Regions from separate parts of the Aerococcus sp. UMB1112A genome, predicted to be linked through region 3. Evidence: predicted binding sites of a transcription regulator. Region 3 holds the regulator's gene; each other region holds the start of a gene.

Region 1 (4,262 bases), on a different contig from region 3:
TTTTTGGGACCAGTCTTTTTTGTGCTAAAGAATTATTTTCAAATCAAAAAGCCTCTTACCGGCAAGTAAGAGGCTGATATTTTTAGCATTTATTCTAAGCTTTTAACATAGGCGTCGACTGCGATGAGGGCATCCGCGATATCTTCTGGTGTGAAATCCCCGACCATTTCGTGGATGGTTTCGCCGTCTTGGAGGGCGAGTTCACCGACTTTAACTAGGTCTTCATAGGATGTTTGGTCAAGTTTGAGTTCGGCAAGTGTGGTCGGAAGACCGACTGCTTGGTAGAAGTGGATGAAGCGGTCGATGATGGCCTTGTCAGCTTGTTCAAGGAAGAGTTGGGTGAGGGTGCCATAGACGACTTTTTCACCGTGTTGCATGTGGTGGATGTCCCCGCTGAGGGCGGTAAAGCCATTATGGATAGCGTGAGCAGCTGCTAATCCGCAACTTTCAAAGCCTAAGCCACTGAGTAAAGTATTAGCTTCAATGACGGCTTCCACAGCTAGGGTAACGCGCTGTTCTTTAACAGCAGATAGGGCAAGCTCGCCGTATTCAAAGAGGGTTTCCTGGCATTTTTCGGCGATGGCCTGGCCCGCTAAGCTAGCTTTTCCGCCTGCCATGGTTTTACCTTGGGCTTTGATAACAGATAAACCTTCCACACAGGTCGCCATAGCATCGCCGATTCCGGCCGCAAAGAGGCGAGCGGGAGCTTGGACGACAACGCTGCTGTCTACTAAGACGAGGTCAGGGTTTTTGTCATAGAAGCGGTAGCCTTCAAAGACCCCCTCATCACTGTAGATAACTGAAAGAGCAGAAGTTGGCGCATCGCTAGAAGCTAGGGTAGGCACAACGATAACAGCAATTTTAGCATTATCGCCGATTGCCTTGGCTGAATCGATGGTTTTCCCTCCACCTAAGCCAATCACGGCGTCGCAGGCTTTTTCTGTGGCGATTTCTGAGACACGGTCAATTTCGTTGACTGAGGCTTCACCGTTGAAGGGCACATGCTCCACTTCTAAGCCTTGGTTATTGAGGAAGTTATGGAACGATTCCCCGACAATTTCCCAAACGGTGTCATCACAGAGCAGGAGAGGGCGTTTAGTTAAGGCTTTGATGTAGTCAATTCCTGTTTTCAAGGCACCTTTCCCTTGAACATAACGTGATGGGCTCGCAAATACTCGATTCATATGAACTCCTCCTTGACATATGTTAATTATTTCACATGTTTATTTTAACACTTTTCGTGGAAATGATGAAGGAAAAAGACTAGAGAATTTCATAATGGGACCAATAATAGATAAATATAAAGGAAATGGTTACCATACGCCTAGCATGCTATAATAATTAAAAATTAAAAGCGATGGGAAAAGGACGCTCAGCTTAATCACAGATAGGATGACCTGTTATCTCTGACCAAGGCTGAGCGTCTTTTTATAGTTTGATTAGGGGTAGTTTCTTACAATTATTTCCTAGTCGCAGCCATCCATCGCCAATCAATAGAAATGAGAGACATCATGTTTTTGATGATTGACAATTACGATTCCTTTGTTTACAATTTAGCCGCCTACTTTAGGGAATTGGACGCTGACTTGGAGATCTTATCTGCCGCTGACTTGGAAGAGAGGAGAGCTGAGCTTGATCTGACGGCTTATGAGGGCCTTATCATTTCCCCTGGTCCCAAACGTCCTGAAGATGCGACAGTTTCACCTGACCTCTTCCAGCTAGCCCAGGGCAAACTGCCTATCTTAGGGATTTGTCTCGGCCACCAGGTGATTGCCTATGCTAGCGGGGCCCAGGTTGTTCGCGCGCCTCGTCCCCAAGGGGTAAAAGATAATTTTGCTCGCAATTATTTTTTAAGTCGGAGACATGTTTAAAGACATAGGGAAATAGATTATGAATGATAAAGTTTCTATAGTGAATGATAATTCCAATGATGTTAGGTCCAATTCTATTCAGTTTTGACCGAAAGAAAATTTATAATTTCTGGTCTGATTATCCCCACAAGTTAACGGCAAAGGAGAAACAGCTATTTGATGATGAGTTCCCAGACTTGACGAAGATGAAATAGCTGAGCATTATCTACATAGGAAGCTGCCCAATTCTGATTACTTCAATAACTAATATTTTAGATTCATTTGAACAGGTTGAGGACTTAGATCTACTAGCTATTGAAAGTGATGTTCATAAGCTTATTAGAAAGCTAACAGAAAGCAATGATGGCTTATTTCTATTAGAAAAGTGGCAGTTGGATGAATTGCTTGGCGAACGGTCTAACGAAGCTTGGAAGCTACTAACTGACATGCCCCTTGAGAAAGATGATTTCAATATTTATGTAGCTTTAGATCATGATGAGAGGGACCATTATGACCGTTGTCATCTAGAAGGCAAAATAAAAAGCACCTAATTTACTAGGTGCCAACTTACTCATTTAGCAGTGGGGATAGATAGATTCAACAATTTTAGGCTTTAATTCGAAGGTTTAAAGCTCATTTATACGCCCAGAGGGAATCGAACCCCCATCTCAAGAACCGGAATCTTACGTGATATCCATTACACTATGGGCGCAAAAATTAACAACAAAATTATTATACAATTTTTCCTTGGAAAATGCAAATCTTTTTTAGGACTTTTTGCTTGACCATTGTTGACCAACCGTGTATGATAGAATTAAACAATGTATAGGGAGGTAGTTTTAATTTATGAATTTAATTCCTACAGTAATCGAACAATCTTCGCGTGGTGAACGTGCTTATGATATTTATTCTCGCCTATTAAAGGACCGTATTATTATGATGTCTGGGGGAGTAGATGACAATATGGCGAACTCAATTATCGCCCAATTGCTCTTCCTGGATGCCCAAGATCCTGAAAAGGATATCTACATCTATGTCAACTCACCAGGTGGTTCTGTCACAGCTGGCCTTGCCATCTATGATACCATGAACTTTGTGAATGCAGATGTGGTAACTATTGTGACTGGTCTTGCGGCTTCTATGGGTTCTGTGATTGCCATGGCTGGTGAGAAGGGCAAGCGTTATGCCTTACCTAACTCTGAAATCTTGATCCACCAACCTTTAGGCGGGGTCCAAGGACAAGCCACTGAGATTGAAATCACTGCCCGTCATATCTTGAAGACCAAGAAGAACTTGAACCGGATTATTTCCGAAGCAACTGGTCAAGACATTGAAGTGGTTGAAAAGGATACCGACCGTGATAATTGGATGTCTGCTGAAGAAGCCAAGGAATATGGGATCATCGACCATATTATGACCTCCAATTCAGAATTACAAAAATAGTCGCTTGAGTCAAGCTGTGCGAACTGAGATTTTCTTGCACAACTTAACAAGTGAGACTAGCTATAGACTGGAGTTTTTCCAGTCTTTTTTTTACAAATAATCATGCTCAAATCATCACAAATAGCACTCTCAGTCAAAAAACAAGCGCTTTTAAACAGACTTATCTAATGATTAAAAGCGCTTTCTCTAGTATAATAAGAATGTACGAGGCAGGTGGCAGAATGGATGAAGAAATTTATGCGGGCTATGACCTGCAGGGCGGCGATGAGTGGTTAGAATTCCACACCCACCGCCAGCTGGAGATCTACCAGTTTATTGCTGGTTGCTGCTATTTTCAGATTGGCAGCCAGTTTTATGAGCTGGAGCCAGGGGATATTTTACTGATTGATGGCATGCGCCTCCACAAGGCTTTTGTCAAAGATGAGGGGGAGGTCTACCGACGCCATGTGGTGCATTTCACCCGGGAGTCGATCCAGCCCCTCTTGGCCAGCTTAGACGCTAGCCAGCTCCTGGAGCTCTTCAAGGAGGGCCAGGGGAGTCTCTACCGGATGACCAAGTCTTCGGACAAGGAAATTGTGGCTGAGAAGATGCGAGCTCTGGCGGAACTCACCCAGCTGGATTCCTCCTATGCCTTCCATGAGCAGCAGGTCAAGCTACAGATTGTGGACCTCTTGATGACCTTGGACCGGATGGACCACCAGTCGATTGTGGAAGTGAGTGCCCGCCAAGAAGAGCCCTTGCTCAGGGTCCAGGAGATTGCCTACTATTTGACCCAGCACTACCAAGAGAAGTTAGACTTGGATAAAATTGCAAGCGGTGTCAACCTGAGTAAGTCCTATGTCTCTCACTTGTTCCGTGAGGTGACCGGGATGACGGTGATCAATTTCCTCATGAAGTACCGCCTCTTACAGGCTCGCTATCATCTGATGATGAGCGATGATTTATCCATCCAGGAGATTGCCTTGGCGA
Region 2 (4,262 bases), on a different contig from region 3:
TAGGCATCGAGGATGGCATGGAGATAGGCTGTGGTCGTCGTCTTGCCCTTGGTTCCCGTAATCCCAATCAAGTCAAAGGCCCGGTAGGGAGCCCCATAGAAAGCGTCAGCCACTAAGGGCATCGCCCGCCGGACATCGTGCACCTGGCAGTAAGGAAGGTCAACTTGGGGATAATGATCTTCCGCTATATAAGCGACCGCTCCCTTGGCCTTAGCCTGGTCAAGAAATTTCGGATCAAAATGTGCCCCCTTACAAAAGAACAAGCAGCCCGGCTCAACCTCTCTGGAATCATAGCTAATTTGCTTAACTTCCAGAGCTCCCGGCCAATTCAAGTCCACAATTTCATCTGCTTCAGCTAGTCTATCTGCCAGCTTATCCAAGTTCAATGCATTCACTACCGCTCTTCACCCTTCCTTATCCGCTTCAAAAAAAGAGCCGTGCCAAACACGACCCAGCGTTTCAGCAGTTAACTGCCGATAATCGGATTTCGTTCTATTGCAACAATTCAAAGATTTCAATGGCAACTAAGTCAATATCGTCAAATTGGAAGCTTTCATTAATTGTATGGTCATGCAATTCAAAGCTCTCAGTTTCACGATCATAACGAACTTGGCAGCGTTCCTGACCTTCAAATTCGAAACGTCTTACCTCAATCTCAGAATCATCTGCCGTCATCGCTTCTAAACGGTTAAGAATCGCTTTTAACTGTGATGTTTTCATAAGAAAACTCCTTTCACTATATCCCAAATTACCCTATTAAATATAAAGTAACTTAGCTAAAATTGTACACTAAATCCTTGCTTCTGTGAACAATTATTCTAAATTTCTTAGCCAGAGCTATCCATTCCTCTAGCGTCTTACTTTATTCTAGCATAGTCTCCTAGAGACTTCTCGAACAATGCATGAAAAAATCCCTAAATTATTAGAAATTAAGAAAAAAGGTCTTGCGATAAAAGTTGATAATTGAATGGATAGTGTTTGTGAAGTCGAAGAGCTCGGGACAAAAGCCCCAGCCTCTTAAAAAAAGGAGCTTTTTTTCAAAAACTGTTCCAAAAGTCAGACCTGACATCGGTCGTGAAGTAATCCAGGCCTAAATGACTTTTGTCACACTCTCAATTTTTATAAAGGAGCAAAAAAATAACCGGTGCGAGCACCGGTTAATGAAAGTTTTTTATTATTCAGACAAACCTTCGTTTGACATCGTTTCTTTAATGGCTGCGATAGCTTCTTCTTCGTCGCTACCTTCAGCAGTAATTTCAACATCTGCGCCTTTACCAACACCTAAAGACATAACGCCCATGATGGATTTAAGGTTAACAGATTTACCTTTATATTCCAAGTTGATTTCAGATTCAAACTTGCTAGCAGTTTGAACTAATAAAGTAGCTGGACGTGCGTGGATACCAGTTTCAGCAGTAATATTGAAAGTTTCTTTTTGCATAATAAATATCTCCTTAATCTATATTATTGACTTCACTTCGTAGCAGAATACTCAAACTCAAGAGAGATGAACATACTCCTAAATAATAATTTACCACGTTTGCGCACTTGAAACAAGGCCCTGTGGTAAAGATTACTTAATCATATGATACCGCTATCAGTTTTTTTATGCAAGTCTTTGCTTAAATTTTTTAGCAGATTCACATCTTTATTTTTTTCAGATAATTTGTACACTTAACGGGATAAATTTAAGGCTTAAGACTTGAAAGTCAGTAAAGGTCAATGTATAATATGGGTATAGTCAGTATTGGTCAAGATATTTTGACTAGGTACTTGACCAAGTATTTGTAAAGATAAAGGAGTGACCCTATGATTTGTCAACGCTGTGGCAAGCGCCAAGCCGCGATCCATATGTATGCCAATGTTAACGGCAAGCGCCAAGCCATCAACCTCTGCCAACATTGTTATCGCGAAGTCATCAATGATGGCGGCTCCCAAGAAAACTATAAACAAAATAAGCCAAACCAAGACCTCCCCTGGAATGACCTTGATAGTATTTTTAGAAGCCTCCGCCAGAACCCGGCAGGCTTCCAAGCCTCTTCTAAACAGGGAGAGAATCCTTTTGCTAACTTCACCGCTGGTCAAGGGCAAAGTTCAAATAATGAACAGAGCCTGCTATCAACTTATGGCACGAATATGACGGACCTAGCTCAGAATAACCACTTCGATCCCATTATTGGACGCGACAATGAAATTCGCCGAGTGATTGAAATCCTCAACCGTCGGAACAAAAACAATCCTGTCCTAATCGGAGAAGCCGGTGTTGGGAAAACGGCGGTGGTTGAAGGCCTCGCCCAAAAAATTGTAGCGAAAGAAGTTCCTGAAAAACTTCAAAATAAGGAAGTGATTTCCTTAGATGTGGCCTCCTTGGTCCAAGGAACCGGCGTGCGCGGGCAATTCGAGGAAAAAATGCAACAATTAATCCAAGAAGTCAGTGCCAATGATGACATTATCCTTTTCATTGATGAAATTCATGAAATTGTCGGTGCCGGTAGTGCTGAAGGCTCCATGGACGCAGGCAATATCCTCAAGCCAGCCCTAGCTCGGGGTGAGCTCCAATTAGTTGGGGCTACCACCCTCAATGAATTCCGCCAAATCGAAAAAGATGGGGCCCTCGCCCGTCGCCTCCAACCCGTTTATGTGGAAGAACCAAGCGTGGAAGAAACCCTTGAAATTATCCAGGGCATTACGGATAAGTATGAGAAGTACCACAATGTTATCTACAGCCCAGGGGCCATTGAAGCCACTGTCCGCCTATCTGACCGCTACATCACTGACCGTCAGCTCCCGGACAAGGCCATCGACCTCTTAGATGAATCTGGGTCGCGTAAGAATCTTACCATTCCTTTTGTGGACTTGGAATCGCTCGACAAGCAAATTACGCAATTGAATGACCTGAAGCAGATGGCAACCGAAGCCGAAGACTATGAAAAAGCGGCCTACTACCGGGACCAATTAGCCAAATACCAAGAAATGCGCGACAACCATGTGGATGTCCCTGAAAAACGCCCCCGGGTGGAAGTCGAAGACATTCAATCCATTGTGGAAGAAAAAACCGGCATCCCTGTCTCTGACCTCCAAGAGCAAGAACAAAACCAGCTCATCAACTTAGAGGAAAACTTACAGTCCCGTGTCATCGGCCAAGATGAAGCGATTGAAGCTGTCAGTCGGGCTATCCGACGCAACCGGGTTGGCTTGACTGCTGGTGAGCGTCCGATCGGTAGCTTCCTCTTCGTAGGACCGACTGGTGTGGGTAAGACAGAACTTGCCCGTCAACTCGCCCGCGAACTCTTCGGCAGCAAGGATGCCATGGTACGCTTTGATATGAGTGAATACATGGAGAAACATAGTGTCAGCAAGCTGATTGGTTCACCACCTGGCTATGTGGGCTACGAAGAAGCTGGTCGCTTAACCGAACAAGTCCGGCGCCGCCCTTACTCCCTGATCCTTCTCGACGAGCTTGAAAAGGCCCACCCCGATGTCCTCAACCTTTTCTTGCAGATCATGGATGACGGCCGACTGACTGATTCCCAAGGTCGGGTGGTTTCCTTTAAAGACACCATCATCATTATGACTTCTAATGCGGGATCAGCCGGTGTCGAATCCAGCGTCGGTTTCGCCGCCAGCCAGCAAGGTAAGACCAAGACGGTTCTCGACAAGCTGGACGACTACTTCAAGCCGGAATTCCTTAACCGCTTCGACGCCATTGTCGAATTTGAACCATTGACTAAAGAAGAGCTCATTGTCATTATTGACCTCATGATCAAAGAAATGAATCACCTGCTCAAAGGTCAAGGCATTCAGGTCCAAGTGAGTCCAGAGGCCAAGGATGAACTCGTGGAACTGGGTTATAATCCTAAACTCGGTGCTCGGCCCCTCCGCCGTGTTCTCCAAGAACATATTGAAGACCAAATCGCGGATGCCTACCTCAAGCACCCAGGCCTGAAGGAAATCAGCTTTGACCTCGATGGTGACAAGAAGATTACCGTCAGTGACCTGGAGGAAAATAATGCGTCTGACTCGGAATCAGGTACTGATAGTGCGAGTGATGACGGAGAAACTGAATAAGTTCAAAAGATAAAAGTGCAGTCCTGAAAATTCGGGACTGCACTTTTTGATTGTTAAATTTTTTCTTAAAGCAAGCTCTTCAATTCGACATCCGGATACTTATCTTGGAACCAGCGCTCAGCGAAATTGTTTTCAAAGAGGAAGACAGGCTGGCCGTAGCGGTCCTTGCAGAGCAGGTTTCGGCTCGATGACAT
Region 3 (4,262 bases):
TTGGGCTTGGGCAATCAGCCAGCTGAAGAAGTTGGAAATGCCTTCCAGAGCAGTGATCCCTGCTGAGGTCCTGAGGCAGATGAAGGTGAGGACCAACATAGCGACAAACATCATGGCGATATTTTTAATTTTACTTGTGATCTTTGAACGATCATAGGATAAGAGGGCAGCCAGTGCTAAAATGACCAGGATCCCAATTAAATTCCGAATAATTCCCACAGTATATTCCTCCTATTGTTTATAATCTTGGGCACGTTTAACAACAGCTGATATTGACAGGTCTTCGTAGACCGAGTGCATGGTGCTGGTTGCTAAATTCGCTGCAGCTTGGGCGAGTTGGGTCACTTCCTTAATGTCCAGTTCATGGCCGTAGTGGTAGTTGGCCCAGACAATGGTTGCCATAGCACAGTCACCTGCGCCGTTCGCGCTAATCACGTCGGATTCTAGCACTGGGACATAGTGGGTTTCTTCTGAGTTGGCACAGACCATTCCCTTGGCACCTAGGGAGATGAAGGCATTGTTGACGCCAAGCTCTATCAGTTTTTCGGCAGCTTGACGGGCTGTTTTCTCGTCAAGGATCTTGATACCCGTATAGAGTTCTGCTTCATATTGGTTAGGCTTAATGGTGTCGATCCGATCTAAGACCGCTTCGAAACGTGCCGCCTTGGCTACTGATACAGGCTCTACATAGAGGGGCGCCTCGACATGGTCAACAATCCACTCAATCGTCTCCCGGGAGATATTGGCGTCGATGACACAAATCTTGGCTTGGTTTAAGAAGTCCAGGCGGTTGGCCAAGAAGTCTGGTGTGATACGTTTAACGATATCCATATCGTTGACACCGGTAATCATATCCCCGTCGCTATCTGTAACATAGAGATAGGTTGAGGTGTGTTCGTCCTCTAATTTCTCTGCATAATCGAGGGAAATATTTAATTCTCGACATGATTTTTCAACTAGTAAACCAAAATCATCATCACCATATGCGGTCACGAGATAGGTCGGTACCTCTAATTGCACTAAATTGTGCGCGATATTACGGCCGACCCCCCCTGGACTCAGGTAAATGTGACCAATGTTGGAATCCCGCTCCCGGTACATGGGACCAGAAATCCCTGCAATATCCATGTTTAAGCCGCCGATAATTGCGACATATGACTCATTCGTCATCCCACTGCCTCCTTTAAAATTTGCATAAGATTGCACGCTTTCTATTATACACAATTCTTCTTAAGAATGGCACGATTTCATGAAATTGTAAAGAGAAAGCGCTTTAAAAATTAGCTGGTCTAAAGCCTATCAGACCGGGGCAAAAGCTTGGTTTGGTCAAGTTTTGAAAGACAAAGATATTGACGCTTGGCTGAAAATTCGGTATGATAAAGTTGAATGTCAAACTTAGTCAGACTAGAGGTGATTAAAAATGCGTAATAAAAACATGTCTGATATAATAGAAGCCTACCTGAAACAAGTCTTACAGGAGTCGTCGAATGTTGAAATTCGGCGGAGTGAAATCGCTGAGCGCTTCGAGTGTGTTCCCTCACAAATTAACTATGTCATTAATACCCGCTTTACTCCTCAGAATGGTTATCATGTGGAGAGTAAACGTGGGGGCGGTGGTTATATTCGTATCGTTAAGATGACGGTAGTTGATGAGGCGGACTATATTGATTCGATGATTCAGCTGATTGGCGACGAATTATCAGATAAGGACGCCCAAGCAATTATTAGTAATTTACACAAGAATGACTTGCTTACGAAGTTGGAAGCGCGCTTGATCTATGCGAGCTTAGACAAGGACGTCATGGCCCATGTGAACCAAGCCGATTCCTTACGCGCCTTGATCTTAACGAATGTGCTTCGTAAGTTGAAATACGATCATTAAACTGCGCGAAGATTGGAGTTTAGACCATGAAAGAAATCTATACGGAAAAAGCCCAGAAAGCCTTAGCCTATGCCTTAGATGCGGCGAAGGATTTCCGCCACCATGCCATTGGGACAGAGCACCTCTTGATGGGTCTTCTAGCCGAACCTGATGGCATCGCCCATGCGGTCCTGAGCCCTCATATTGATGACTATGAAACCCTTAAGGAAGAGGTCGAGTTCGTAGTGGGCTATGGTTCAGGCCAAGATCCTTATAATGAATTAGGCGAGCCTGTCTATTCCCCCCGTGCCAACAAAGTGCTCTACCTCAGTACGGAAGAAGCTAAGAAGAATCGGGCTTCCTTAGTAGGGACCGAACATATCCTCTTGGCTCTCATGCAAGAAGAAGTCCTAGCTACCCGTATTTTACGGAATTTAGGGGCGGATCCAGATATTATCCGCCGCGACATCTACCAGATGCTCGGCCTGCCTTTAGATAGGGGGGGACGCAAGAAACAAGGGAAAGTTGATCCTCACAAGAGTAAGACCCCAACCTTGGATGCAGTCAGCAAGGATTTAACCAAACGGGCCCACAATGGCCAACTTGACCCCATCATCGGTCGGGAAAAAGAAGCTCGACGCATCCTCCAGATCCTCAGCCGCCGGACTAAGAATAACCCTGTCCTCGTGGGCGAACCTGGTGTAGGTAAGACCGCTATTGCGGAAGGCCTAGCCCAGGCCATTGTCAGTGGACAAGTCCCCGAAAGCTTAGAGAACAAGCGCTTGATGATGCTCGACATGGGCTCTTTGATTGCGGGAACTAAGTACCGGGGTGAATTCGAAGACCGGATGAAACATCTGATTGAGGAAGTCATCCAAGATGGACAGGTCATTCTTTTCATCGACGAATTGCATACCCTTATCGGAGCTGGCGGGGCAGAAGGAACAATGGATGCTTCCAATATCCTTAAACCCGCTCTAGCCCGCGGTGAAGTTCAAGTGATTGGGGCAACCACCCTTAATGAATATCAGAAGTATATTGAAAAAGATGCTGCTCTAGAACGACGCTTTGCCAAAGTCCAAGTTGATGAACCGACAATTGAAGAAACCCGGTCCATCCTGGCCGGCATCCGCCAAGCCTATGCGGACTTCCACCAAGTGACAATTACCGATGAAGCCATTGATGCGGCAGCCAATTTGAGTGCGCGTTATATTTCCGACCGCTTCCTGCCAGACAAAGCTATCGACGTGATGGATGAAGCCGCAGCAACCAAACGCCTGGATGCCCAAGGGAAAACGGACCAAGCTGGCAAGAGTCAGGACTTGGTTCGCGACTACCGGCAACTCGAAGAAGCCAAGCTAAGGTGTGTGGCTGAGCAGAACTTCCAAGAGGCTGCCAAGCTCCATGCCAAGCAAAAAGAGCTGGAAGAAGCCCTCAATAAGTTAGAGACCAAGCGTAAGAAGAAAAAGCAAAACTATAACTTATCGATCGGCGAAGAGGAGATTGCCGCAATCATTGCCCAATGGACCGGCATCCCTATTAGCCAGCTCACCGAAACGGAAAATCAGAAGCTCTTAGCCTTGGAGGAACGCCTCCACCGCCGGGTCAAAGGCCAGGATGAGGCGACCAATGCGGTGGCTCGTGCTGTACGCCGGGCCCATTCCGGGATTAAAGACCCCAACCGGCCTATCGGTTCCTTTATGTTCCTAGGCCCAACCGGGGTCGGGAAGACCGAATTAGCCAAGAGCCTAAGCGAAGAGCTCTTCGGTTCCGAACGCCACTTGATCCGGGTCGATATGTCCGAATTTATGGAAAAATACTCAACCAGCCGGATGATTGGTTCTGCCCCAGGCTATGTGGGCTATGACGAAGGGGGTCAATTGACCGAAAAAGTACGCCAACACCCTTATTCAGTCGTGCTCTTTGATGAAGTGGAGAAGGCCCATCCCGATATTTTCGACCTACTCTTGCAAATCCTCGATGATGGCTACATCACCGATAGCAAAGGCCGGATGGTGGATTTCCGCAATACCATCATTATCATGACCTCAAACCTCGGAGCAACCGCCCTGCGTGATGAGAAGACAGTCGGTTTTGGTCAGGAGTCCGTCAGCCATGACTATGACCGGATGAGCCAACGTATCCGGGAAGAATTGAAGCAACAATTCCGTCCCGAATTCCTCAACCGGGTGGATGAAATTATCGTCTTCCACTCCCTGAACCAAGAACAAGTGGGCGAAATCGTCAGCAAATTTACAGATGCCATGGCCGAACAATTGGCCCAACAAGGTATTGACCTCCGTCTCACCCACGGCGCCATCAAAGTCCTCGCTGAAAAAGGCTTTAGTCCAGAATACGGAGCCCGTCCCGTGCGTCGGGAACTCCAAAGCCAAATCGAAGA

What was found. The regulator CtsR, encoded in region 3, represses protease genes until heat stress. The targets are predictions, from matches to a motif close to TTGGTCAAAAAAGGTCAAANA.
Region 1: the regulator CtsR is predicted to act here: its motif matches at 2,629-2,649, upstream of clpP (ATP-dependent Clp endopeptidase proteolytic subunit ClpP).
Region 2: the regulator CtsR is predicted to act here: its motif matches at 1,706-1,726, upstream of QP860_RS05500 (ATP-dependent Clp protease ATP-binding subunit).

Annotation. Positions count from the first base shown of each region.
Region 1 covers NZ_JASPDS010000001.1:108,122-112,383, reverse strand. The annotation lists gene QP860_RS00560 (glycerol dehydrogenase) at 90-1,184, opposite strand; gene QP860_RS00555 (glutamine amidotransferase-related protein) at 1,512-1,871, shown strand; gene QP860_RS10595 (DUF7675 family protein) at 1,916-2,065, shown strand; tRNA gene QP860_RS00550 (tRNA-Arg) at 2,491-2,562, opposite strand; gene clpP (ATP-dependent Clp endopeptidase proteolytic subunit ClpP) at 2,697-3,293, shown strand; gene QP860_RS00540 (helix-turn-helix transcriptional regulator) at 3,515-4,262, shown strand, end outside.
Region 2 covers NZ_JASPDS010000007.1:46,378-50,639, forward strand. The annotation lists gene QP860_RS05485 (Mur ligase family protein) at 1-395, opposite strand, end outside; gene QP860_RS05490 (YkuJ family protein) at 493-720, opposite strand; gene QP860_RS05495 (phosphocarrier protein HPr) at 1,175-1,441, opposite strand; gene QP860_RS05500 (ATP-dependent Clp protease ATP-binding subunit) at 1,810-4,068, shown strand; gene QP860_RS05505 (peptide chain release factor 3) at 4,134-4,262, opposite strand, start outside.
Region 3 covers NZ_JASPDS010000015.1:18,054-22,315, reverse strand. The annotation lists gene QP860_RS08255 (NupC/NupG family nucleoside CNT transporter) at 1-219, opposite strand, end outside; gene QP860_RS08250 (carbohydrate kinase family protein) at 232-1,170, opposite strand; gene QP860_RS08245 (CtsR family transcriptional regulator) at 1,421-1,882, shown strand; gene QP860_RS08240 (ATP-dependent Clp protease ATP-binding subunit) at 1,909-4,262, shown strand, end outside.